DNA from 2 places in the Streptomyces sp. NPDC102437 genome. Region 2 is predicted to be linked to the other one. Evidence: predicted binding sites of a transcription regulator. Region 2 holds the regulator's gene; the other holds the start of a gene.

Region 1 (6,158 bases), on a different contig from region 2:
GCTCGGCGTGTTCTCCCGGCAGGTCATGCTCTCCGACACGCTCGACCCCGAGGGGATCAGCGCCGACTACGAGGCCGGTGTGCTGACCCTGAAGATCCCGGTCGCCGAGAAGGCCAAGCCCCGCAAGATCGCCATCAGCCACGGCGGAAGCCGCAAGGAGATCCGGGCCTGACCACATCCCTGTGCCGTTCCGCGCTGCCCGTACCCCCCGGGCGTGCGGCGCGGGACTTCCCCGCAGCCGGCCCCGCGCCCCCCGGCCTGGTTCGCGCAGTACCGGCCGCCCGGGTCATGCACTACGGGCGGTCGGCACCGCTGGTGGTGAGGGTCGGCGGTGAGATCGACCTCGCCACCGCCCTGCGGCTTCGCCACCGGCTGGCCGCGGCGCTGAAGGCGCACCGGGAGATGGTGCTCGACTTGTCGGAGGTGACGTTCAAGGACTGCTCGGGTCTGGGCGTCCGCGTCCAGGCCCGCAACCAGGCCGACCGGTACGGCGGGCGGCTCTTGCTGCGCGGCGTCGGCGGGCCTGTGGCCAGGCTGCTCAAGCCAACCGGCCTCAGTGGCCGCCTGGCCGCCGAGCCCTGACCGGCCCCGTACGCCCACCTCGGCCTGGACCCGTGTCGGGACGAAGGGAGGATTCGCGGTGACTCTTCGATGGGAGGCGTTCTTGGACCAGGTCCAAGAACGCGGGGAGTACGACACTGCTCAGGACGCCGACCGCGCGGCCCGCGTCGTGCTGGCCCTACTCGGCGCCCACTTGGTCGGCGACGTGCGCGCGGAGCTCGCGGCCCGTGTGCCTGAGACCTTCGCCCTGATCCTGCTGAACCCCTTGCAGGCTGCCGAACCGCTCAGTCCCGAGAGGTTCGTGCGTGCCACCGCCGCCTGGATCGAGGGCGCCACCGAGAAGACCGCCGTGTGGGACATCGGGGCCGTCCTGTCCACGGTGGCCGACGCTGCCGGCGACGACCTGATGGAGCGCGTCCTGTTCCAGCTTCCGCCCGGCTACGACGTCCTGTTCGGCCGCCCCGCCCCCGGCAACCGACCCTGACCCGTTTTCGTGCCGCCGCCCGCGCCGCGGCAGCCCGTCTCGGAAGGCCACCGCCCATGCCCCGGCACCGCCGCCTGATCCAGCAGGCCCGCCGACTCGGCCGCTACCCCAGCGACGAGGAAGCCGAATGAGTCCTCGGCATGGTCCTGGCCGTCCTCGGCGCCCAGCTCACCCGCGACGAACGCTGCGAGCTGGCCGCCACGCTCCCCGAGCGGGCCCGCGCCGTCTTCGCCTCGCAGATCCACCCGTCGCCGCCTTCGTCGAAGCCGTCGCCCGAGCCCTGAACACCAGCCTCACCAGCGCCCGCTGGGACGCCTCCTGCGTCCTGGCCGCCCTCGCGACTCTCGGGGGCGAGCGGCTCACCGACCGCCTCCTCGCCCGCCTGCCCCGCGGCTATGCGCTCCTGTTCGGCCGCGCCGACCTTACCGCCGCCGCCTGACCGCCCGGGGCAGGAAACCGCCGTCGGCGCCCCGCCCGGGTGCTGCGCGGATGCGCGTCAAATACCGTGGGCCCGCTCCAGGTCGGCCTCCAACTCCTCCGCCCGGGCCTGGAGATCGAGCACCCGACGCGCGCCTTCCACGGTCCGTCCCTCGCTGATCAGCCTCTCCAGGGCCGCGAGCCTGTCGATCTCCCGGTGCGAGTACCTGCGCTGGCCGCCCGCCGAATGCACCGGCACCACCACGCCCTGCTCGTCCAGCCGGCGCAGAAAGGCCACCTGGACATGCAGCATGGCGGCCCCCTGCCCCACCGCGTAGAGCGCCGCATCCGGGTCGTCGATCGGGAGCACCACGGTCTCACCTCGCCGCTCACGAACCTCAACTCCACGTTACAGATTTCCTCCACCCCACCATCCGTTGTGCCGCAACCCGCCGGTTCCACGCGGCACCGCACCGGCGGCCAAACATAAACTTGACATTGGACGACTCAAGTTTTATGTGTCGATATAGGGAAGCTCTGTGTGTGAATGCGATGAAGGAGCTCGGAGATGACTCGCGCAGTCGGTATCGATCTCGGAACGACGAACTCGGTGGTCTGCGTGTTGGAAGGCGGCGAGCCGGCCGTCATCGCCAACACCGAGGGCGCGCGCACCACCCCGTCGGTGGTGGCGTTCGGCAAGGGCGGCGAAGTGCTCGTCGGCGAGGTCGCGAAGCGCCAGGCCGTCACCAACGTGGACCGCACCGCCCGGTCGGTGAAGCGCCACATGGGCGAGAGCGACTGGCGCTTCCCGGAGAAGGGGGACGTGGACGGCAAGCGCTACACCGCCCAGGAGATCTCGGCGCGGGTGCTGCAGAAGCTGAAGCGCGACGCGGAGGCGTACCTGGGCGAGGAGGTCACCGACGCGGTGATCACCGTGCCGGCGTACTTCAACGACTCCCAGCGCACCGCGACCAAGGAGGCCGGGGAGATCACGGGCCTGAAGGTGGCGCGGATCATCAACGAGCCGACCTCCGCCGCGCTGGCGTACGGCCTGGACAAGGAGAACGACCAGACGGTGCTGGTCTTCGACCTCGGCGGTGGAACGTTCGACGTGTCGCTGCTGGAGATCGGGGAAGGCGTCGTAGAGGTGAAGGCCACCTCCGGCGACACCCACCTAGGCGGTGACGACTGGGACCAGCGTATCGCCGACCACCTGGTCACCCAGTTCAAGAACGGCTACGGCATCGACCTGTCCAGGGACAAGATGGCCGCGCAGCGACTGCGGGAGGCCGCGGAGAAGGCGAAGATCGAACTGTCCGCCGCGACCGAGACCACGATCAACCTGCCCTACATCAGCGCCTCCGCCGAGGGTCCGCTGCACCTGGACGAGAAGCTCACCCGCGCCCAGTTCCAGCAGCTCACCGCGGACCTGCTGGAACGCTGCGAGGGCCCGTTCCGCCAGGCCGTGAAGGACGCCAAGATCGAGGTCAAAGACGTCGACCACGTCATCCTGGTCGGCGGCTCCACCCGGATGCCCGCCGTCACCGACCTGGTGAAGAAACTCACCGGCAAGGACCCGCACAAGGGCGTCAACCCGGACGAGGTCGTCGCCATCGGCGCCGCCCTGCAGGCCGGCGTGCTCAAGGGCGAGGTCAAGGACGTCCTGCTGCTTGACGTCACCCCGCTGTCGCTGGGCATCGAGACCAAGGGCGGCATCATGACCAAGCTGATCGAGCGCAACACCACGATCCCGACCAGGCGCTCGGAGGTCTTCACCACCGCTGAGGACAACCAGCCCTCGGTGAGCGTGCAGGTGTACCAGGGTGAGCGTGAGATCGCGGCGTACAACAAGAAGCTCGGCATGTTCGAACTGGCCGGCATCGCCCCGGCCCCGCGCGGTCTGCCGCAGGTCGAGGTCACCTTCGACATCGACGCCAACGGCATCATGCACGTCGGCGCGAAGGACCTCGGCACCGGCAAGGAGCAGAAGATGACCGTCACCGGCGGCTCCGCCCTGCCTAAGGACGACATCGACCGCATGATCCGGGAAGCCGAGCAGCACGCCGAGGAGGACCGCCGCCGCAAGGAGGCCGCCGAGACCCGCAACCGGGGCGAGCAACTCCTCTACGCCACCGATAAGTTCCTCAACGACAACCAGGACAAGGTTCCCGCCGACGTGAAGAGCGAGGTTGAAACGGCCCTGGCGGACCTAAAGGAGAAGCTCAAGGGCGAGGACACCGCCGCGATCCGCGCGGCGAGCGACAACGTCGCCCAGGTCAGCCAGAAGCTCGGCCAGGCCCTCTACGCCCAGACCGCCCCCGGTGCACCAGGCAGCGCGACCGGCCAGCAGGGCGAGGAGGGGGAGGAAGTCGTGGACGCCGAGATCGTCGACGAGGACGGGCACAAGGAAGGCGCCGCATGACCACCCCCGCCCAGGCCGAGCAAGAGCAGCGAAGACCAGCGCCCGCTGGTGGTCATCCGCGACAAGCGGCGCATCGACACCCTGCACCTGCGCGATGCCGGCACGAAGCGGCCGGCCGAATCCGAGGGGCGGGAGCACCCCGGCGGCACCCGACAGTGCCCCGCTGGCCGGCGGTGCCGCACCCCCGCCCGGGCAGGTCCCCGCAGAGGCCGGCAGCGAGGCGCTACGCGCCGCGCTGGCCGAACGCACCCAGGATCTACAACGAGTGAAGGCCGAGTACGACAACTACCGCCGACGCGTCCAGCGCAAACGCCTCGCCATCGGCGAAGCCGCCGTGGCCGACGCCGTCCCACCCTGCTGCCCGTCCTCGACACCATCGAACAGGCCCGCGCCCACGACGACGCCGCAGCCGGTTTCGAAGCCGTCGCGGACCGCATGCAGGTCCAGCTGGCCTCGCCGGAGACCTTGGGCAAGGAGGGTGAACCCTTCGACCCTTCGTGCCACGAGGCACTCAGCTCGACCGAATCGAACCGAGTCGACCGTCCCACCTGCACACACATCCTGCGATCCGGCTACCGGCTGGGCGAGATCCTGTTGCGCCCGGCCCAGGTGGCGGTCGAACAGCCGCTTGCTCCGGACCACCAAACCTCCGGATCGTCGCTCTCCGAGGGCACTGGCGGGCGGACGGCACCCGATCCGGAACCTGACTCCGGCGGGACAGAAGGCTCTGGTCGACGGCAATGAGCTGCCTCTCCGACCGAGGGCCGACACCGGAGCGAAGGCCGTGAAGGCCAGGTTCGGTCCGTACGGCGTCGCGGTGACGGACATGATCCTGGCCGGCGGCCGGAAGAATCTGACCGATGGCAGGTGGAGGTGAACCACGCCAACAAGGAGATCGGCCTGACCTTCAACACCGACGCGGTTCTCGCCCAGCCGATCAAGACCAGCGAGGTACGCCTCTTCGAGCTCGACAACGGCACCATGTCCCAGGCCCGGTTCGCGAAGGAGGTCTGGGACTACGAGCGCTACGCCGGGCACCGCGTCTGGGAAGGCGCCCGCGGCACGATCGGCGGGACGTACCCGTTCTGGCAGCGCCACCGATACACCCGCTCGAAGGGCTTCCCGCGGCTGCATGTGGGCTTGGCAGGCAAGGCGGAGCACCTGCTCGACAACCGCCTCCAGGCGCTCACCGCCAACCTGAAGGGCATCGCCATCGCGGTGTGGGTGAACACCCCCCGGCTCCAGCACGGCGAGCCTGGTACGAGATCGGCGTTGACGACCCGGACCGGCGCCGTCGGCGCTACACCGAACCGGCCGGCCGTTGACGGCACAGCATGCTCGCGGCGCCGTGCGGCTCACGCACCTGCGCAAGGACCCCGGCCTCACCGGGAAGGAACTCTCCGCCCGGTGTGGCTGGCATCCGGCGAAGACCACCCGCATCCCAGAAGGGCGACGCCGCGCCCTCGGACACCGACATCCGCACGTGGTGTTCGGCGTGCGGCGCCGACGACCAGGCCGACGACGTCACATCGCCACCGCCCGCGCGGTCGACTCGATGTACCTGGAATGGCGCCGCCTGCACCGCAACGGCATGCGCAAGGTCCAGCAGGACTGGAACACCCTCCACGAGCGGACCCGCGTCTGCCGGGTCTACGTCTCCAACGTGCCGCCGGGCTTCTTCCAGACCCCGGGCTTCGCCACCGCACTCATGGAGCAGATCACCGCCTTCCAAGGCACCCCCAACGACGTCGCCGAAGCGGTCGCCGCCCGTGTCGCCCGCTCCCGCTTCCTCTACGAGGGCGGCCACCGCTGCGTCGTCCTCATGGAGGAACCGTCCTGCGCTACCAAACTGCCGACCCCGACGCCATGCGCGGGCAGCTACGCCACCTCCTGGCCGTGATGCCGCTCACCTCCGTATCGCTCCCGTTCACCGCGCAGCGCACCGTGTGGCCGCTGGAGGCGTTCTATCTCCACGACGACGACGTGGCCGTGGTGGAGACCCTGACGGCTGAGATCAAGGTCAAGCAGCCGCGCGAGCTCGCCGACTACGCCAAGGCGTTCGCAGGCCTCGCGTCGATGGCCGTCTACGGCGAGCCCGCCCGCACGCTCATCCAGGCCGTAATCGACGCCCTGAAGTGAACCTCCGCAATTCCCCGCAACTTCGTTGAGAACGCGGTCCAGGGCTGCGTAGTCCTCGCCGTCGCCCCCGCCGCCGGCCCCGACGATCTGCCCGTCCTCGTCACGCCGGACGTACACCTTGCGCTTCCCGCTCGT
Region 2 (16,464 bases):
GACCCCAGGGGTTGCCCTTCTTCTCCAGGTTCTTGAGCATCGTGCCCGCCTCGGACGGGAACGCGGACTCGATCATCACCTGGTAGCGGCGCATGTCGACGATGTGGTCGATGTGCTCGATGTCGACCGGGCACTGCTCCACGCACGCACCGCAGGTGGTGCAGGACCACAGCACGTCCGGGTCGATGACGCCGTTCTCCTCGGCCGTGCCGATCAGCGGGCGCTCGGCCTCGGCGAGAGCGGCGGCCGGGACGTCCTTGAGCTGTTCCTCGGACGCCTTCTCGTTGCCCTCCATGTCCTTGCCGCCGCCGGCCAGCAGGTACGGGGCCTTGGCGTGCGCGTGGTCGCGCAGGGACATGATCAGGAGCTTGGGGGAGAGCGGCTTGCCGGTGTTCCAGGCGGGGCACTGCGACTGGCAGCGGCCGCACTCGGTGCAGGTGGAGAAGTCGAGCAGGCCCTTCCAGGAGAAGTGCTCGATCTGCGAGACGCCGTAGACGTCGTCCTCGCCCGGCTCCTCGAAGTCGATCTCCTTGCCGCCCGACGTCATCGGCAGCAGCTCGCCGAGCGAGGTCTCGCCCTTGGCGTTGCGCTTGAACCAGATGTTCGGGAAAGCCAGGAAGCGGTGCCAGGCGACACCCATGTCCTGCTTCAGGGCGACCGTGATCATCCAGATGAAGGAGGTCGCGATCTTCAGGCCGGCGAAGAAGTAGGTGAGGTTCTGGAGGGTGGAGACGTCCATGCCCTCCAGCCAGTTGACGACCGGGTACGAGATGAAGAAGGAGGACTCGTAGCCGTCGACGTGGTGCTGCGCGCCTTCGAGGGCGTGCAGCATGAAGATGCAGACGCCGACGATGAGGATGACGGCCTCGACGAAATACGCCTGGCCGAAGTTGGACCCGGCGAAGCGGGACTTGCGGCCCGGCTTGCGCGGGTGGGCCAGCTGCCGGATCACGATCAGGGTCAGGATGCCGAGCACGGTCATCGTGCCGATGAACTCGACGAAGACGTTGTACGGTGCCCAGTCGCCGATGACCGGCAGGAGCCAGTCGGCCTTGAAGAGCTGGCCGATGGCGTTGACGATCGTCAGCAGCAGCGAGAAGAAGCCCACCGCCACGAACCAGTGCGCGACACCGACGATGCCCCAGCGGTTCATCCGGGTGTGGCCGAGGAACTCCCTGACCACGGTGACGGTGCGCTGTGCGGGCTCGTCCGTGCGGGTGCCGACGGGCACGTTCTGGCCGAGCCGCATGAAGTTGTAGATCTGCAGGAGGGCGCGGAGGAACAGGGCCACGCCGACCACGATCAGAACCAGCGACACGATGATCGCGGCGAGTTGCATTTGGGGGCTCCTCGGGCCTGCGAGGGTGGGGAGGGTCGGATCCAGCGTCAATGAGACGGGTACTGGCGATTATCGGTGATCACAGTGCTTACTAAGCAGTAACTTAATCAGTCTGTGCTGACAGTACCGACTTCTTCTGCCGCGCTGTAGCCGGACGGGCGGTGATCTGTGTCGCTCAGGCGTGCCTTTCCGTGCCGCGTGAGCCCGCGGGCCGCCTCGCGCAGCGGAGCGTGCACCGCCCTCGCCAGGATGGCCAGGTCCAGCCCCGTCCCGTGGTGCTCGGCGTAGTGCTGGTCGAGCAGGTCCGGTTCGTCCCACGGCATTCCTGAGCGGGAGTGCACCTGCGCCAGGCCGGTCAGGCCGGGTTTCAGCTCCTGCCGCCAGTGTGCCGCGTGGGGGTCGGCGTCTTCCGGGGCCAGGGGTTCCGGGCCGACCAGGGAGAGGTCTCCCCGTACGACGTGCGGCAGCCGGGAGAGCAGGTCCAGCCGCAGGTGCCGGGTGCGCAGGGAGCGCAGTACGAAGACGTGTCCGTTCAGGCCGATCCGGGGTGAGCGGGTCAGCACGCCGCCGGGCGGTCTGCGCGCCGCGAGGGCGAGGGCGCCCGCGGCGAGCAGGGGGGAGGTCAGGGTCAGGAGGGCCGAGCCGAGGGTCACGTCCAGTACGCGCTTGGCCGGCGGACGCTCCCACTGTCGTGCGCGTGCCCATACCCGCACCCGTGTCCGTCCCCGTCTCTTCGTCTGCATCGTTCGCACCTGCCTGGGATCGCGGCGGATCGAATGCCGGTTTTGCGTGGCTCACGACATTTTGTGACAGAACGATCCCATGGGGCGATGATGGGGGCGGCTGCGCCGCCCGGGGGACCGGGGAGTTTCGTGCGCGGGGCGAGGGATGTCGCGCGCGGTTGGGGGGCCGCAGGCTGGGAAATAGTGGGGCGCGCAGGGTCTGTGCACGATAGTTGAGTCGCCTCGACTCAGGTCTGTTGACAGTGGGGCGGGGGTCGTGCATCCTTGAGTCAGTTCCACTCAAGTAGTCAAGCTGGAGGAATTGAAATGGCACGTGCGGTCGGCATCGACCTGGGCACGACTAACTCCGTCGTCAGCGTTCTCGAAGGCGGCGAGCCCACCGTCATCACCAACGCAGAGGGCGCCAGGACCACGCCGTCCGTCGTCGCCTTCGCGAAGAACGGCGAGGTGCTGGTCGGCGAGGTCGCCAAGCGCCAGGCAGTGACCAACGTCGACAGGACGATCCGCTCGGTCAAGCGCCACATGGGCACTGACTGGAAGATCGACCTGGACGGCAAGAGCTTCAACCCGCAGCAGATGAGCGCCTTCATCCTGCAGAAGCTGAAGCGCGACGCCGAGTCGTACCTGGGCGAGAAGGTGACCGACGCGGTCATCACCGTCCCCGCGTACTTCAACGACTCCGAGCGCCAGGCGACCAAGGAGGCCGGCGAGATCGCGGGCCTGAACGTCCTGCGTATCGTCAACGAGCCGACCGCCGCCGCGCTGGCGTACGGGCTCGACAAGGACGATCAGACGATCCTCGTCTTCGACCTCGGTGGCGGCACCTTCGACGTGTCGCTCCTGGAGATCGGTGACGGCGTCGTCGAGGTGAAGGCCACCAACGGTGACAACCACCTCGGTGGTGACGACTGGGACCAGCGCGTCGTCGACTACCTGGTGAAGCAGTTCGCCAACGGGCACGGCGTGGACCTGTCCAAGGACAAGATGGCTCTCCAGCGTCTGCGCGAGGCCGCGGAGAAGGCGAAGATCGAGCTCTCGTCCTCGACCGAGACCACGATCAACCTGCCCTACATCACGGCGTCCGCCGAGGGCCCGCTGCACCTGGACGAGAAGCTCACGCGCTCGCAGTTCCAGCAGCTCACGGCCGACCTCCTGGACCGCTGCAAGAGCCCGTTCCACAACGTCATCAAGGACGCGGGCATTCAGCTCTCCGAGATCGACCACGTCGTTCTCGTCGGTGGCTCCACCCGTATGCCGGCCGTCGCCGAGCTCGTCAAGGAGCTGACCGGTGGCCAGGAGGCCAACAAGGGTGTGAACCCGGACGAGGTCGTCGCCATCGGTGCCTCGCTCCAGGCCGGTGTCCTCAAGGGCGAGGTCAAGGACGTACTGCTCCTCGACGTCACCCCGCTGTCCCTCGGTATCGAGACCAAGGGCGGCATCATGACCAAGCTCATCGAGCGCAACACCACGATCCCGACCAAGCGGTCCGAGATCTTCACGACGGCCGAGGACAACCAGCCGTCCGTGCAGATCCAGGTCTACCAGGGCGAGCGCGAGATCGCGGCGTACAACAAGAAGCTCGGGATGTTCGAGCTGACCGGCCTGCCGCCGGCCCCGCGTGGCGTCCCGCAGATCGAGGTCGCGTTCGACATCGACGCGAACGGCATCATGCACGTCGCCGCCAAGGACCTCGGCACCGGCAAGGAGCAGAAGATGACCGTCACCGGCGGCTCCTCGCTGCCGAAGGACGAGGTCAACCGGATGCGTGAGGAGGCCGAGCAGTACGCGGAGGAGGACCACCGCCGCCGCGAGGCCGCCGAGTCGCGCAACCAGGGCGAGCAGCTCGTCTACCAGACGGAGAAGTTCCTCAAGGACAACGAGGACAAGGTCCCCGGTGACGTGAAGACGGAGGTGGAGACCGCGCTCACCGAGCTGAAGGAGAAGCTCAAGGGCGAGGACACCGCCGAGATCCGTACCGCCACCGAGAAGGTCGCGGCCGTCTCGCAGAAGCTCGGCCAGGCGATGTACGCCAACGCCCAGGCCGACGGCGCCCCGCAGGGCGACCCGCAGCCGGGTGCCCAGGCCAAGGCCGACGACGACGTCGTCGACGCCGAGATCGTGGACGACGAGAAGGACGCCAAGGGCGGTGCGGTGTGACCGAGGAGACTCCGGGTTTCGAGGAGAAGCCCGACGTCCCCTCCGGCGCCACCCCTGACGGAGCTGAGCCGAAGGACGCCTCTTCCTCCTCTTCGGAGGAGGGGGCGGCCCCGGCCGGGGACGCAGTACAGACAGTCGGCCTGACGGCCCAGCTGGACCAGGTCCGCACCGCGCTCAACGAGCGCACGGGCGACCTCCAGCGGCTCCAGGCCGAGTACCAGAACTACCGCCGCCGGGTCGAGCGGGACCGGGCCACGGTCAAGGAGATCGCGGTCGCGGGTCTCCTGTCCGAGCTCCTGCCCGTGCTCGACGACGTCGGCCGGGCCCGGGACCACAACGAACTCGTGGGCGGGTTCAAGTCGGTGGCCGAATCCCTGGAGACGGTCGTCGCCAAGCTGGGCCTGCAGCAGTTCGGCAAGGAGGGCGAGCCCTTCGACCCGACGATCCACGAAGCCCTGATGCACTCGTACGCGCCGGATGTCACGGAGACGACCTGCGTGGCGATCCTGCAGCCGGGGTATCGGATCGGCGAGCGCACCATCCGCCCCGCGCGGGTGGCGGTGGCCGAACCCCAGCCGGGTGCGACACCGGCCGCAACGAAGGAAGAGAAGGCAACCGACGAGGAGAGCGGTGGCACCGAGGAGGTCTGACATTCCGTCCGACCACCTCGCGGCCCACCGCCCGGCCATGCGACCGGCCAGCAGGCCGGTCGCATGGCCGATCGTCCGGAAGGAGGGACGTCGATGAGCACGAAGGACTTCGTCGAGAAGGACTACTACAAGGTCCTCGGCGTCCCCAAGGACGCCACCGACGCCGAGATCAAGAAGGCGTACCGGAAGCTCGCCCGCGAGTTCCACCCGGACGCCAACAAGGGCGACGACAGGGCCGAGGAGCGCTTCAAGGAGATCTCCGAGGCGAACGACGTCCTCGGTGACAGCAAGAAGCGCAAGGAGTACGACGAGGCACGCGCCCTCTTCGGCAACGGCGGCTTCCGGGCCGGACCCGGCGGCGCGGGAGGCAACTTCAACTTCGACCTCGGCGACCTCTTCGGAGGGGCCCAGGGCGGGGGCCAGGGCGGCGCGGCCGGCGGTTTCGGCGGCGGCGGTCTGGGCGATGTCTTCGGCGGCCTGTTCAACCGGGGCGGTACGGGGACACGGGTGCAGCCGCGTCGCGGCCAGGACATCGAGTCCGAGGTGACGCTCAGCTTCACCGAGGCCGTCGAGGGGGCCACGGTCCCGCTGCGGATGTCCAGCCAGGCGCCCTGCAAGGCGTGTTCCGGCACCGGCGACAAGAACGGCACCCCCAGGGTCTGCCAGACCTGCCTCGGCACCGGCCAGGTCTCGCGCGGCACCGGCGGCGGCTTCTCGCTCACCGATCCCTGCGTGGACTGCAAGGGCCGGGGCCTCATCGCCCAGGACCCGTGCGATGTCTGCAAGGGCAGCGGGCGGGCGAAGTCCTCCAAGACCATGCAGGTCAGGATTCCGGCGGGCGTCTCGGACAACCAGCGGATCCGGCTGCGCGGCAAGGGCGGGCCCGGCGAACGCGGCGGACCGGCCGGTGACCTGTACGTCGTGGTCCACGTCGACGCCCACCCGGTCTTCGGCCGCAGGGGCGACAACCTCACGGTCACCGTGCCCGTCGACTTCACGGAGGCGGCGCTCGGCGGCGACGTGAAGGTACCCACGCTCGGCGGCCCGGCGGTCACGCTGAAGCTGCCCCCGGGTACTCCCAACGGGCGCACGATGCGCGCCCGCGGCAAGGGCGCCGTACGCAAGGACGGCACCCGGGGCGACCTGCTGGTCACCGTCGAGGTGAAGGTGCCGGGCGACCTCAGCAACGAGGCCAGGGACGCCCTGGAGGCCTACCGGAAGGCGACCGCGGGCCAGGACCCGCGGGCGGAGCTGTTCCAGGCAGCGAAGGGAGCTTGAGGTGGACGGCCGACGACGCAATCCGTACGAACTGACCGATGAATCCCCGGTGTACGTGATCTCGATCGCGGCCCAGCTCTCGGGCCTGCACCCGCAGACACTGCGCCAGTACGACCGTCTCGGCCTCGTCTCGCCCGACCGCACGGCCGGGCGCGGCAGGCGCTACTCGGCCCGCGACATCGAGCTGTTGCGCACCGTGCAGCAGCTGTCGCAGGACGAGGGCATCAACCTCGCCGGTATCAAGCGCATCATCGAGCTGGAGAACCAGGTCGCCGCGCTCCAGCAGCGCGTCGCCGAGCTCTCGGCGGCGGTGGACGGCGCGGCACAGGCGATGCAGCAGCGCGAGGCCCAGGTGCACGCCTCGTACCGGCGCGATCTGGTGCCGTATCAAGACGTCCAGCAGACCAGTGCGCTGGTGGTCTGGCGGCCGAAACGGCCGAAGGACTGAACTCGGGCCCCAAGGGCCGGGGAGGCGGCTTACGGGCCGGTTCCCCGGCCCTTTGCCGTACGCCGCCGCGAACCGGTGAAGCCGCTCGCGGGGCGGGGCATCAGCGCTGTTCCTCCTCCAGCATCCCCGACCGCGCTATCAGATAGCCGAGCTGGGCACGGCTGCTGCTGCCGAGCGCGGCGGCGAGCTTGGCGACGTGGGCCCGGCAGGTGCGGACATTCATGCCGAGGCGGCGGGCGATGGAGTCGTCCACATGGCCCTCCACGAGGAGCTGGGCGATGGAGCGCTGCACCCCGCTGATGCCCAGGGAGGTCGGTTCGTACTTGACCTCCTCCCGCAGCGGAGCCGCTCTGGTCCAGAGCTGCTCGAACACGTTGGCCAGGTACTCGACCAGCCCGGGATGACGGAGTTCCAGGGCCACCTGATCGTCGTCGCTGGCCGGGATGAAGGCGACGGTCCGGTCGAACACGATCAGGCGGCCGATGAGCTCTTCGAGGGTGCGTATCTCCATGTTGTCGTCGGCCATGCGTTCCGCGTACGCCAGCGTGCTGGGGCTGTGGCGCGCGGTGTGCTGGTAGAGGGTGCGGATGCCGACGCCGCGGTGGACCACGGACAGGCCGCGCTCCAGCGACTTGCTGAGATCATCCTCGCTCCGGCCGCCGCCGGGCTGGACGGTGAGCACTTCGGTGCGGCACTCTGCGGTGGCGAGATCGAGTGCCGCGTTGATCCGGTTCATGCCCTCCAGCACGGTGATGGCGTGGGTGCTGGGCGGCCCCAGGGTGCTGATGTCCATGAACGGCTCGAACGACTCCGTCAGTTCGACCGAGTGCCGGCGCCGTTCCAGGATCTCGCGCTCGATGGGATGCAGATGTTGTGCGAGAGCGGTGGACGGTGGAACGGGCCGGAGCCAGGCCGGGTCGTCCGGATCGGGATGCAGCAGCGCGAACTCCATCAGGCAGGGCGCCGGTTCCACTTCGGCGCGGGCGATGCGTCCCAGCCGCAAAGCACTGGCGTAAAGCCGTGCTCCCGCGTCGCACAGTTCGGTGATCCCATGAGAATGTGTCGGCTTTGTGTTGCTTGTGGTCATATCGTCACCCCCCAGGTTCCTGAACATGCAAGAACATGATGCATCTACGCGGTGGTGCTTGCGTGCCCAGGTGAGACATCGTCTTAGGTGCGGGGGAGAAGAATCCACAAGTGAGGACGAAGCCGACTATGTATAAGCGAATGCATCGCTCGGCGCTTGCCGTCTCGTTCGTCGCGGCCCTGGGGGTCGGGCTGGTGGGCGGCAGCGACATTGGCTGGAGCGAGGACAGCGTTGCCGGTGGCGACATCGGGTGGGCCGTCCAGGCGGCAGCCGACGGTGACATCGGCTGGGTCGCGCCTGCCAACTCGTCCGACATCGGCTGGGTCTCGCCCGCCGACATCGGCTGGGTCTCGCCCGCCGAGTCGTCCGACATCGGGTGGGTCGTCCAGGCCTCGGCCGACGGTGACATCGGCTGGGTCGCGCCTGCCAAGTCGTCCGACATCGGCTGGGTCTCGCCCACCGGTACCGGCTCCGCCACGGCCCGCACAAGCGCATGACCATCCCGCCGGACGACCGGACCTTCCGGCGAGAGATGGCCACGGCCTACCGATCAGGCTGGCATTTCATCGATCTCGTCACTGCCGTCCCCCACTGTGGCGACTCGTTGATGGTCACTCTGTTCGGCGACCCCATCGTTGTCGCACGTGAAGAAGACGACGAAGTACGCGCGTACCGCTGCCTCCGCAAGCCGCGTGGAGCCCCGCAGCCCGTTCGCTGCGCGATCCGGTACGACATGATCTTCGTCAACCTCGACCGGCGGGACCACCAGCTGTTCGAGCCAGAGACTATTTCCGCCACCCCCCGCAGTGCCTGAGCGATCCCCCGTCGTTCCATGTCGCTCAGTCACTCCCCCACACAACGGCGCCATCGTGACCTGAACACGATGGCGCCGTTGTGCCTTTTCCGGCCGGTGTGCTTTTCCCGGCCGGGCCCTGCCTGACCGGCCCGCGGGCCGGTCAGGCCTTGCCGAGCGCCCGGTCCACGGCGATCTCGATGACGATCCGGTCCGGGTTGGGCTTCGGGGTGCGCTCGTAGCGCTCCGCGTAGCGGCGTACCGCGTCGGCCACCGCCTCCGGCTCCGTGCGTACCGTCGCACGCCCCTCCAGCGTCGCCCAGCGGCGCCCGTCGATCTGGCAGACGGCGACCCGTGCCCCGTCCGGGCCGGCGGCCAGGACGTTGGCGGCCTTCCTGGTGTTCTTGCCGGTGATGACCCGCGCCAGCCTCGTCTCGGGGTCGTACGTCACGCCCACCGGCACCACGTGCGGCGTCCCGTCGGGGCGGGGCGTGGTCAGGGTGCACACATGCCGTGCCCGCCAGAAGGCGAGGTACTCGGGGCCGGGGTTCGTCACGTCGACTGCCATGGACACAGCGTAGGCAGCACGGGCACGGCCCCGGGGCGCCGCCCCCGCCCCGGTGGCGGTGGGTCGGTGCGGCCGGTTCACTCGAAGCAACCCGGCGTCGGCGGACGGGCCGACGGCCCCGGCCCTCCGATCAAGTTGAGTGGAGGCCACTCAATATTGTCTTGAGTGCAGTAGACTCAACTTTACGCACTTTGGCATAGTCAGAGTCAGTGCTGTGGAGAGAGACCAGTCACCGCAAGGAGGAGAAAGCGCACGTGGACGCCGAGCTGACCAACAAGAGCCGGGACGCCATCAACGCGGCCACCAGCAGGGCCGTGAAGGACGGGCACCCCGATCTGACCCCCGGGCACCTGCTGCTCGCGCTGCTCGCGGGCGAGGACAACGAGAACATCACCGATCTGCTCGCCGCCGTCGAGGCCGACCAGATCGCCGTACGCACCGAGACCGAGCGCCTCCTGGGCGCCCAGCCCAGCGTCACCGGGTCCACCGTCGCCCCGCCGCAGCCCAACCGCGAGCTGCTCGCCGTCATCGCCGACGCCGCGCAGCGCGCGAAGGAGCTCGGCGACGACTACATCTCCACCGAGCATCTGCTGATCGGCATCGCGGCCGAAGGTGGCCGCGCCGGTGAGATCCTCAGTGGGCAGGGGGCCGGTGCGAAGAGGCTGCTGGACGCATTCGAGAAGAGCAGGGGAGGGCGCCGGGTGACCACACCCGACCCGGAGGGCCAGTACAAGGCGCTGGAGAAGTTCGGTACGGACTTCACCGCGGCCGCACGCGAGGGCAAGCTCGACCCGGTCATCGGCCGTGACCAGGAGATCCGCCGCGTCGTCCAGGTGCTCTCCCGCCGCACCAAGAACAACCCCGTGCTCATCGGTGAGCCCGGCGTCGGCAAGACAGCCGTCGTCGAGGGCCTCGCCCAGCGCATCGTCAAGGGCGACGTCCCCGAGTCCCTGAAGAACAAGCGGCTCGTCTCCCTCGACCTCGGTGCGATGGTCGCGGGAGCCAAGTACCGCGGCGAGTTCGAGGAGCGGCTGAAGACCGTCCTCTCCGAGATCAAGGAGAGCGACGGGCAGATCATCACCTTCATCGACGAGCTGCACACCGTCGTGGGCGCGGGCGCCGGCGGCGACTCCGCCATGGACGCCGGCAACATGCTCAAGCCGATGCTGGCCCGCGGCGAGCTCCGCATGGTCGGCGCGACGACGCTCGACGAGTACCGCGAGCGGATCGAGAAGGACCCCGCCCTGGAGCGCCGCTTCCAGCAGGTGCTGGTGGCCGAGCCGAGCGTCGAGGACACCATCGCGATCCTGCGCGGGCTCAAGGGCCGGTACGAGGCCCACCACAAGGTCTCCATCGCGGACTCCGCGCTGGTGGCCGCCGCGACCCTGTCCGACCGCTACATCACCTCCCGCTTCCTGCCCGACAAGGCGATCGACCTGGTCGACGAGGCGGCGTCCCGGCTGCGCATGGAGATCGACTCCTCGCCCCTCGAGATCGACGAGCTCCAGCGCGCCGTCGACCGTCTCCACATGGAGGAGCTGGCCCTCAAGAACGAGACCGACCCCGGCTCCCTGCAGCGCCTGGAGAAGCTCCGCCGCGACCTCGCCGACAAGGAGGAGGAGCTGCGCGGCCTCAATGCCCGCTGGGAGAAGGAGAAGCAGGGCCTCAACCGCGTCGGTGAGCTGAAGGAGCGTCTCGACGAGCTGCACGGCCAGGCCGAACGCGCCCAGCGCGACGGCGACTTCGACACCGCCTCCAAGCTGCTGTACGGGGAGATCCCCGGCCTGGAGCGGGAGTTGGCGGAGGCGTCCGAGGCCGAGCAGGAGGCGGCCAAGGACACGATGGTCAAGGAGGAGGTCGGCCCGGACGACATCGCCGACGTCGTCGGCTCCTGGACCGGCATCCCGGCCGGACGCCTGCTGGAGGGCGAGACCCAGAAGCTGCTGCGCATGGAGGACGAGCTCGGCAGGCGGCTCATCGGGCAGAGCGAGGCCGTGCGGGCGGTGTCGGACGCGGTACGCCGCACCCGCGCCGGAATCGCCGACCCGGACCGGCCCACCGGCTCGTTCCTCTTCCTCGGCCCGACCGGTGTCGGCAAGACGGAGCTGGCGAAGGCGCTCGCCGACTTCCTGTTCGACGACGAGCGGGCCATGGTCCGCATCGACATGAGCGAGTACGGCGAGAAGCACAGCGTGGCTCGGCTCGTCGGCGCCCCGCCCGGATACATCGGCTACGAGGAGGGCGGCCAGCTCACCGAGGCGGTACGCCGCCGCCCGTACAGCGTCGTGCTGCTGGACGAGGTCGAGAAGGCCCACCCCGAGGTCTTCGACATCCTGCTCCAGGTCCTCGACGACGGCCGGCTCACCGACGGACAGGGCCGGACGGTGGACTTCCGTAACACCATCCTGGTCCTGACCTCCAACCTCGGCAGCCAGTTCCTGGTCGATCCCCTGACCAAGCCCGAGGAGAAGAAGGAACGGGTCCTGGAGATCGTACGGGCCTCGTTCAAGCCGGAGTTCCTCAACCGGCTCGACGACGTGGTGGTCTTCTCCGCCCTGTCCGGTGACGAGCTCGCGCACATCGCGCAGCTCCAGATCGACCGGCTCGCCAAGCGGCTGGCCGACCGGCAGCTCACGCTCGACGTCACGCCCGAGGCCCTGGCCTGGCTGGCCGAGGAGGGCAACGACCCGGCTTACGGGGCGCGGCCGCTGCGCCGCCTCATCCAGACGGCGATCGGTGACCGGCTGGCTAAGGAGATCCTCTCCGGCGAGGTGAAGGACGGCGACACCGTCCGGGTGGACCGGGTCGGTGACGATCTGCTCGTCGGGCCCGCGACCGCGGGCGGGGCGTCGGGCGCGACCGCGTAGGAGGCGCACGGCCGGCCGATGACGGGGCCCCGGCCCGAGAACCGCACGGTCCTCGGGCCGGGGCCCCGTCGTTCGCGCCGTCAGTCCTCCGTGGGTCCGCCGCCGTTCCCCCGCCGGGCAGGGAGCGAGGAATTACGGTGATGTCGGGAGAAAGGCAAAAATGGTCACCGTCATCGATGATCCATCGTTCAACATCGATATTGAGCCAAACGTCTTGCTCCGCGCCGATGGGTGGCAGCCTCCGGACCGCCCCCGCCCCCGGCTGCATCGCCCGCCCCTGACAAGGGACTTCTGTTCGGGCGCGGGCGGCTTCCGCCCGGTGTCGCGCGAATAATCAGGACACCTTGCGGCGTCCGCCGTGGCCTGCTCGCGGGCACGGTTGGGGGCGGAATTCGGCAGTCGGTAGCGTGCCCGCATGAACGAGCGGATAGGCGATGAGATAAATTCGGGGCCCAAAAAGCCCAGATCTGACAATCTCTTTCACCTTGGCGAATTCCGTGCCCTTTGGGCCGCCTATGCCCAGTCGATCCTGGGTGATCAGCTGGCACGCGTGGCCCTGTCGTTGCTCGTGTTCGAACGCACCGACTCGCCAGGGTGGACCGCGGCGACATATGCGCTGACCACCTTGCCCGCACTGCTGTCCGGGGTGCTCCTGTCCGGCCTGGCGGACCGGTTCCCCCGGCGTACGGTCATGATCAGCTGCGATCTCGTGCGGATGGTGCTGGTCGGGCTGATGGCCCTGCCCGGTATGCCCTTGCCGCTGCTCGCGGGGCTGCTGGTGCTGGCGCAGCTGGCCGAGGCGCCCTTCGGTGCCGCACAGGGCGCGCTGCTGCCCACCGTGCTCGGCGCCGGGCGGTACGAACGCGGCCAGCGGGTCATGCAGATCACCCACCAGACCGGCCAGCTGGTCGGCTTCGCCGGCGGAGGTCTGCTGGCCGCGTGGCTGGGCAGCAACCTCTCGCTGGGCGTGAACGCGTTGACCTTCCTCCTCTCGGCGATGCTGGTCAGGTTCGGCGTGAAGGCCCGTCCCGCGGCGAGTGCCGATGCCCGCAAGAAGCGGCTCGGCGCACAGGTCGGGGGCGCGGCCGGGCTGATCTGGTCGGACCGCAGACTCCGGTCGCTGCTCGCGCTGGGGTGGCTCGCGGGGTTCGTCGTCCTGCCGGAGGGGCTGGCAGCCCCGTTCGCGGACGAAGCCGGCGGTGGCGCGTACTCGGTGGGACTCCTGCTCGCCTCACATCCGGCGGGAATGGTGCTGGGGGCGGCCCTGCTGGGGCGGGCCGGGGTCGGCGACGAGTCGCGGCGCCGGCTGCTCGGGCCGCTGGCGATCGGAGCGAATCTGCCGCTGGTCGCCTACTGGCTCGATCCCGGCGTCGGCGCGGCCATGTTCCTGCTGATGGTGGCCGGGGTGTGCTCCGCCTACCAGATCACCGCCGGGGCCACCTTCGTACTCCTGACACCGGTCGACCAGCGCGGCCAGGCGCTGGGGCTGGCCAGGTCGGGGGTGACCGCCATGCAGGGGATCGGCGTCGCCCTCGGGGGTGTCGCGACGGAGCTGACCGGCTCGTCGGCGAACACCATCGGCGCGTCCGGACTTCTCGGGGTGCTGTGCGCGATCCTCGCCGCCGCCGCCTGGTCACGGGCGCGGGCAAGCGATGCGCAGATGATTCCCCCGAAGGCATAGGCAGGGCCTGGACCCCCCTGGCGGCGAAACGCGGCTAGGGTCGTCGGCAGGAAACCACGAGCGATCCACAGGAGTACCCAGCGATGTCTATCGATCCGTCCTCGATTCCGAATTTCGGGGGCCAGCCCGAACCGCAGGCGGCAGGACCCGAGGGCCCCGTTGTCCCTGACCAGGACCTCGTCAAGCAGCTCCTCGAACAGATGGAGCTGAAGTTCGTCGTCGACGACGAGGGCGACCTCGCGGCGCCGTGGGAGGAATTCCGGACGTACTTCATGTTCCGGGGCGAGGACGAGCAGCAGGTCTTCTCGGTCCGTACGTTCTACGACCGCCCGCACGCCGCGGACCAGCGCCCGGTCCTGCTCGACGCGATCGACGACTGGAACCGCCGCACGCTGTGGCCGAAGGTCTACACGCACACCCACGAGCCCGAGGAGGGCTCCGAGGAGACCGAGGTCTCGGTCCGTCTGATCGGTGAGGCGCAGATGCTCATCGGTACGGGCGTCAGCCTGGAGCACTTCGTCTCGTCGACGGTCAGCTGGGTGCGCGCCTCGATCGAGTTCGACAAGTGGCTGCAGGAGCGCCTGGGCCTGACCCCGGCCGAGGAGAAGACGGACGGCGGGGACCCGGTTCCCCCGAGCGCCTGAGCCCTCGCACGGCGGTGACACCCCACCCCGGGGCGGCGGTCCTGGTGACCGCCGCCCCGGGGTGGCGCCGTTTCAGGGCGCCAGCCGCCGCAGCCGGCCGACCGCGTCGTGCAGGACGTCGTCCTGCTTGCAGAAGGTGAAGCGGACCTGGCCGCGACCGGCGTCCGGGTCGTCGTAGAAGACGGAGTTGGGGACGGCGACGACGCCGCAGCGTTCGGGGAGGGCGCGGCAGAAGGCGTAGGCGTCCTTCTCGCCGAACGGGGCGATGTCGGTGGTGATGAAGTACGTGCCCTGGGGCCGGTAGACCTCGAACCCGGCCGCACGCAGTCCGTCGCCGAGCAGGTCGCGCCTGCGGCGGAGGCCGGCGCGGAAGCCGTCGAAGTAGGAGTCCGGCAGGCGCAGCGCCTCGGCGATCGCGTACTGGAACGGGCCCGCGCTGACGTAGGTCAGGTACTGCTTGGCGGTGCGGACGGCGGCGGTCAGCGGGGCGCTCGCGGTGACCCAGCCGACCTTCCAGCCGGTGTACGAGAAGGTCTTGCCGGCGGACGAGATCGAGACCGTGCGGTCGCGCATGCCGGGCAGCGAGGCCGGCGGGATGTGTTCGCCCTCGAAGACCAGGTGTTCGTAGACCTCGTCGGTGACCACGAGGAGGTCGTGCTGCACCGCCAGTCGGGCGATCGTGGTCAGCTCCTCGCGGGTGAGGACCATGCCCGTCGGGTTGTGGGGGCTGTTCAGCAGCAGCAGCCGGGTGCGGGGCGTGATCGCGTCCCGGAGGGCGTCGAGGTCGGGGCGGAAGTCCGGGGCGCGCAGGGTCAGCGGTACGCGGACGCCGCCCGCCATGGCGATGCAGGCGGCGTACGAGTCGTAGAAGGGCTCGAACGCGATGACCTCGTCGCCGGGTTCCAGCAGCGCGAGCATGGCCGCGGCGATGGCCTCGGTGGCTCCGGCGGTGACCAGGACCTCGGTGTCGGGGTCGTAGGAGATGCCGTAGCGCCGCTGCTGGTGGTCGGCGATCGCGGTGCGCAGTTCGGGGATGCCGGGGCCCGGCGGGTACTGGTTGCCGTGCCCGTCGCGCAGCGCCCGGACCGCGGCCTCGCGGATCTCCTCGGGGCCGTCGGTGTCGGGGAAGCCCTGGCCGAGGTTGATGGAGCCTGTCCGCACGGCGAGCGCCGACATCTCCGCGAAGATCGTCGTGCCGAACCCGTCGAGGCGGCGGTTGAGCAGCGGTCGTCCCTGTGTCATGGCTGTCATCCTGCGCGCAAGCTCTGGAGTTGCTCAAGTCTGCTTTGGCCGTTCGGGGCCGGGGGCATCCCCCACACACGCGGGAAGCGCGTGGAAGCGGGGGACCTCGCTTCGGGGGACGGAAGGGCGTGAGGTCGGTGAAGGTATTCGTCGGTGTGGTGATCGCGGTCGGTCTGATCGTGCTGCTCGTCTCGGTCCTGGTGAAGGCCGGGAACCGGGCGAGGGCGGGCAGGCGGCGCGGGCGGCGGGGGTCCGTCGGCGGCGGCTCGGAGGGCGGCTGGTGGGCAGGGAGTGACGGCGGCAGCAGCGGCGGTTCGTCATGCGGAGGCAGCAGCGGTTCGTCCTGCGGAAGCGGGAGCTCCGGGCATTCCGGGAGCTCCGGGCACTCCGGAGGCCATTCGTGCGGCGGCGGCCAATCCTCGTGCGGTGGTGGTTCTTCGTGTGGCGGCGGGGGCGGATGCGGCGGCGGTAGCTGATCCGGGCAGCTGGTTTTGGAGGTGTCCGGTGGGTGAACTCCCGCCGGGCACCTTTTTGTTGGGCCTTTTTGCGAGTTGCCGGTGAACAGTTGATCCGAGAGGCCCCCGAGGGGATGGAAAGCACGGCAAGTTGGGTAAAACCGCTGTGGATACGGCTTATTCGTGGTTCCCTCGGTTGAGAGAACATCCAGCCCTCGGACCCCAGTTGGACCTGATTGGGCGCTACCCCTCCTACGTGCATCACGTCGGGGGCGTCCCCTGTCCATGTGTCCATGCTTGCTTGCGGAGCCGACTCATGCTCACGACCCTCCAGACGGCTTATTCCGATACCCGCGCCGCCGACCTGGCCTGGACGCTGGGACGCGAACCGCTCCCCGCCCTGGCCGTGCTCGACCTCGATCTCGCGGGTGCCGGACTCCAGATGCGCCTGCTCGGCGCCTCCCACCAGGTGCTCCTCGAAGAGGACCGCGGCACCTGTTCCGAAACCGTGG

What was found. The regulator HspR, encoded in region 2, represses chaperone genes until heat shock. The targets are predictions, from matches to a motif close to TTGAGNNNNNNNNNCTCAA.
Region 1: a site for HspR is predicted at 1,955-1,973, ahead of dnaK (molecular chaperone DnaK). Genes of this name have one in related genera too.

What each region holds. Positions count from the first base shown of each region.
Region 1 is NZ_JBIWKI010000079.1:263-6,420, reverse strand. It holds gene ACIRJP_RS40160 (Hsp20/alpha crystallin family protein) at 1-172, shown strand, start outside; gene ACIRJP_RS40155 (STAS domain-containing protein) at 289-582, shown strand; gene ACIRJP_RS40150 (DUF2267 domain-containing protein) at 641-1,045, shown strand; gene ACIRJP_RS40145 (hypothetical protein) at 1,186-1,329, shown strand; gene ACIRJP_RS40140 (helix-turn-helix domain-containing protein) at 1,542-1,835, opposite strand; gene dnaK (molecular chaperone DnaK) at 2,031-3,884, shown strand; gene grpE (nucleotide exchange factor GrpE) at 3,933-4,628, shown strand; partial or broken gene ACIRJP_RS40125 (hypothetical protein) at 4,752-4,895, shown strand; partial or broken gene ACIRJP_RS40120 (Scr1 family TA system antitoxin-like transcriptional regulator) at 5,233-6,023, shown strand; partial or broken gene ACIRJP_RS40115 (hypothetical protein) at 6,075-6,158, opposite strand, start outside.
Region 2 is NZ_JBIWKI010000005.1:5,911-22,374, reverse strand. It holds gene ACIRJP_RS08265 ((Fe-S)-binding protein) at 1-1,339, opposite strand, end outside; gene ACIRJP_RS08260 (sugar transferase) at 1,447-2,082, opposite strand; gene dnaK (molecular chaperone DnaK) at 2,389-4,239, shown strand; gene grpE (nucleotide exchange factor GrpE) at 4,236-4,889, shown strand; gene dnaJ (molecular chaperone DnaJ) at 4,983-6,167, shown strand; gene ACIRJP_RS08240 (heat shock protein transcriptional repressor HspR) at 6,169-6,615, shown strand; gene ACIRJP_RS08235 (helix-turn-helix transcriptional regulator) at 6,716-7,702, opposite strand; gene ACIRJP_RS08230 (hypothetical protein) at 7,831-8,199, shown strand; gene ACIRJP_RS08225 ((2Fe-2S)-binding protein) at 8,196-8,516, shown strand; gene ACIRJP_RS08220 (TIGR03618 family F420-dependent PPOX class oxidoreductase) at 8,659-9,063, opposite strand; gene clpB (ATP-dependent chaperone ClpB) at 9,318-11,930, shown strand; gene ACIRJP_RS08210 (MFS transporter) at 12,346-13,611, shown strand; gene ACIRJP_RS08205 (YbjN domain-containing protein) at 13,695-14,255, shown strand; gene ACIRJP_RS08200 (pyridoxal phosphate-dependent aminotransferase) at 14,328-15,497, opposite strand; gene ACIRJP_RS08195 (DUF2617 family protein) at 16,269-16,464, shown strand, end outside.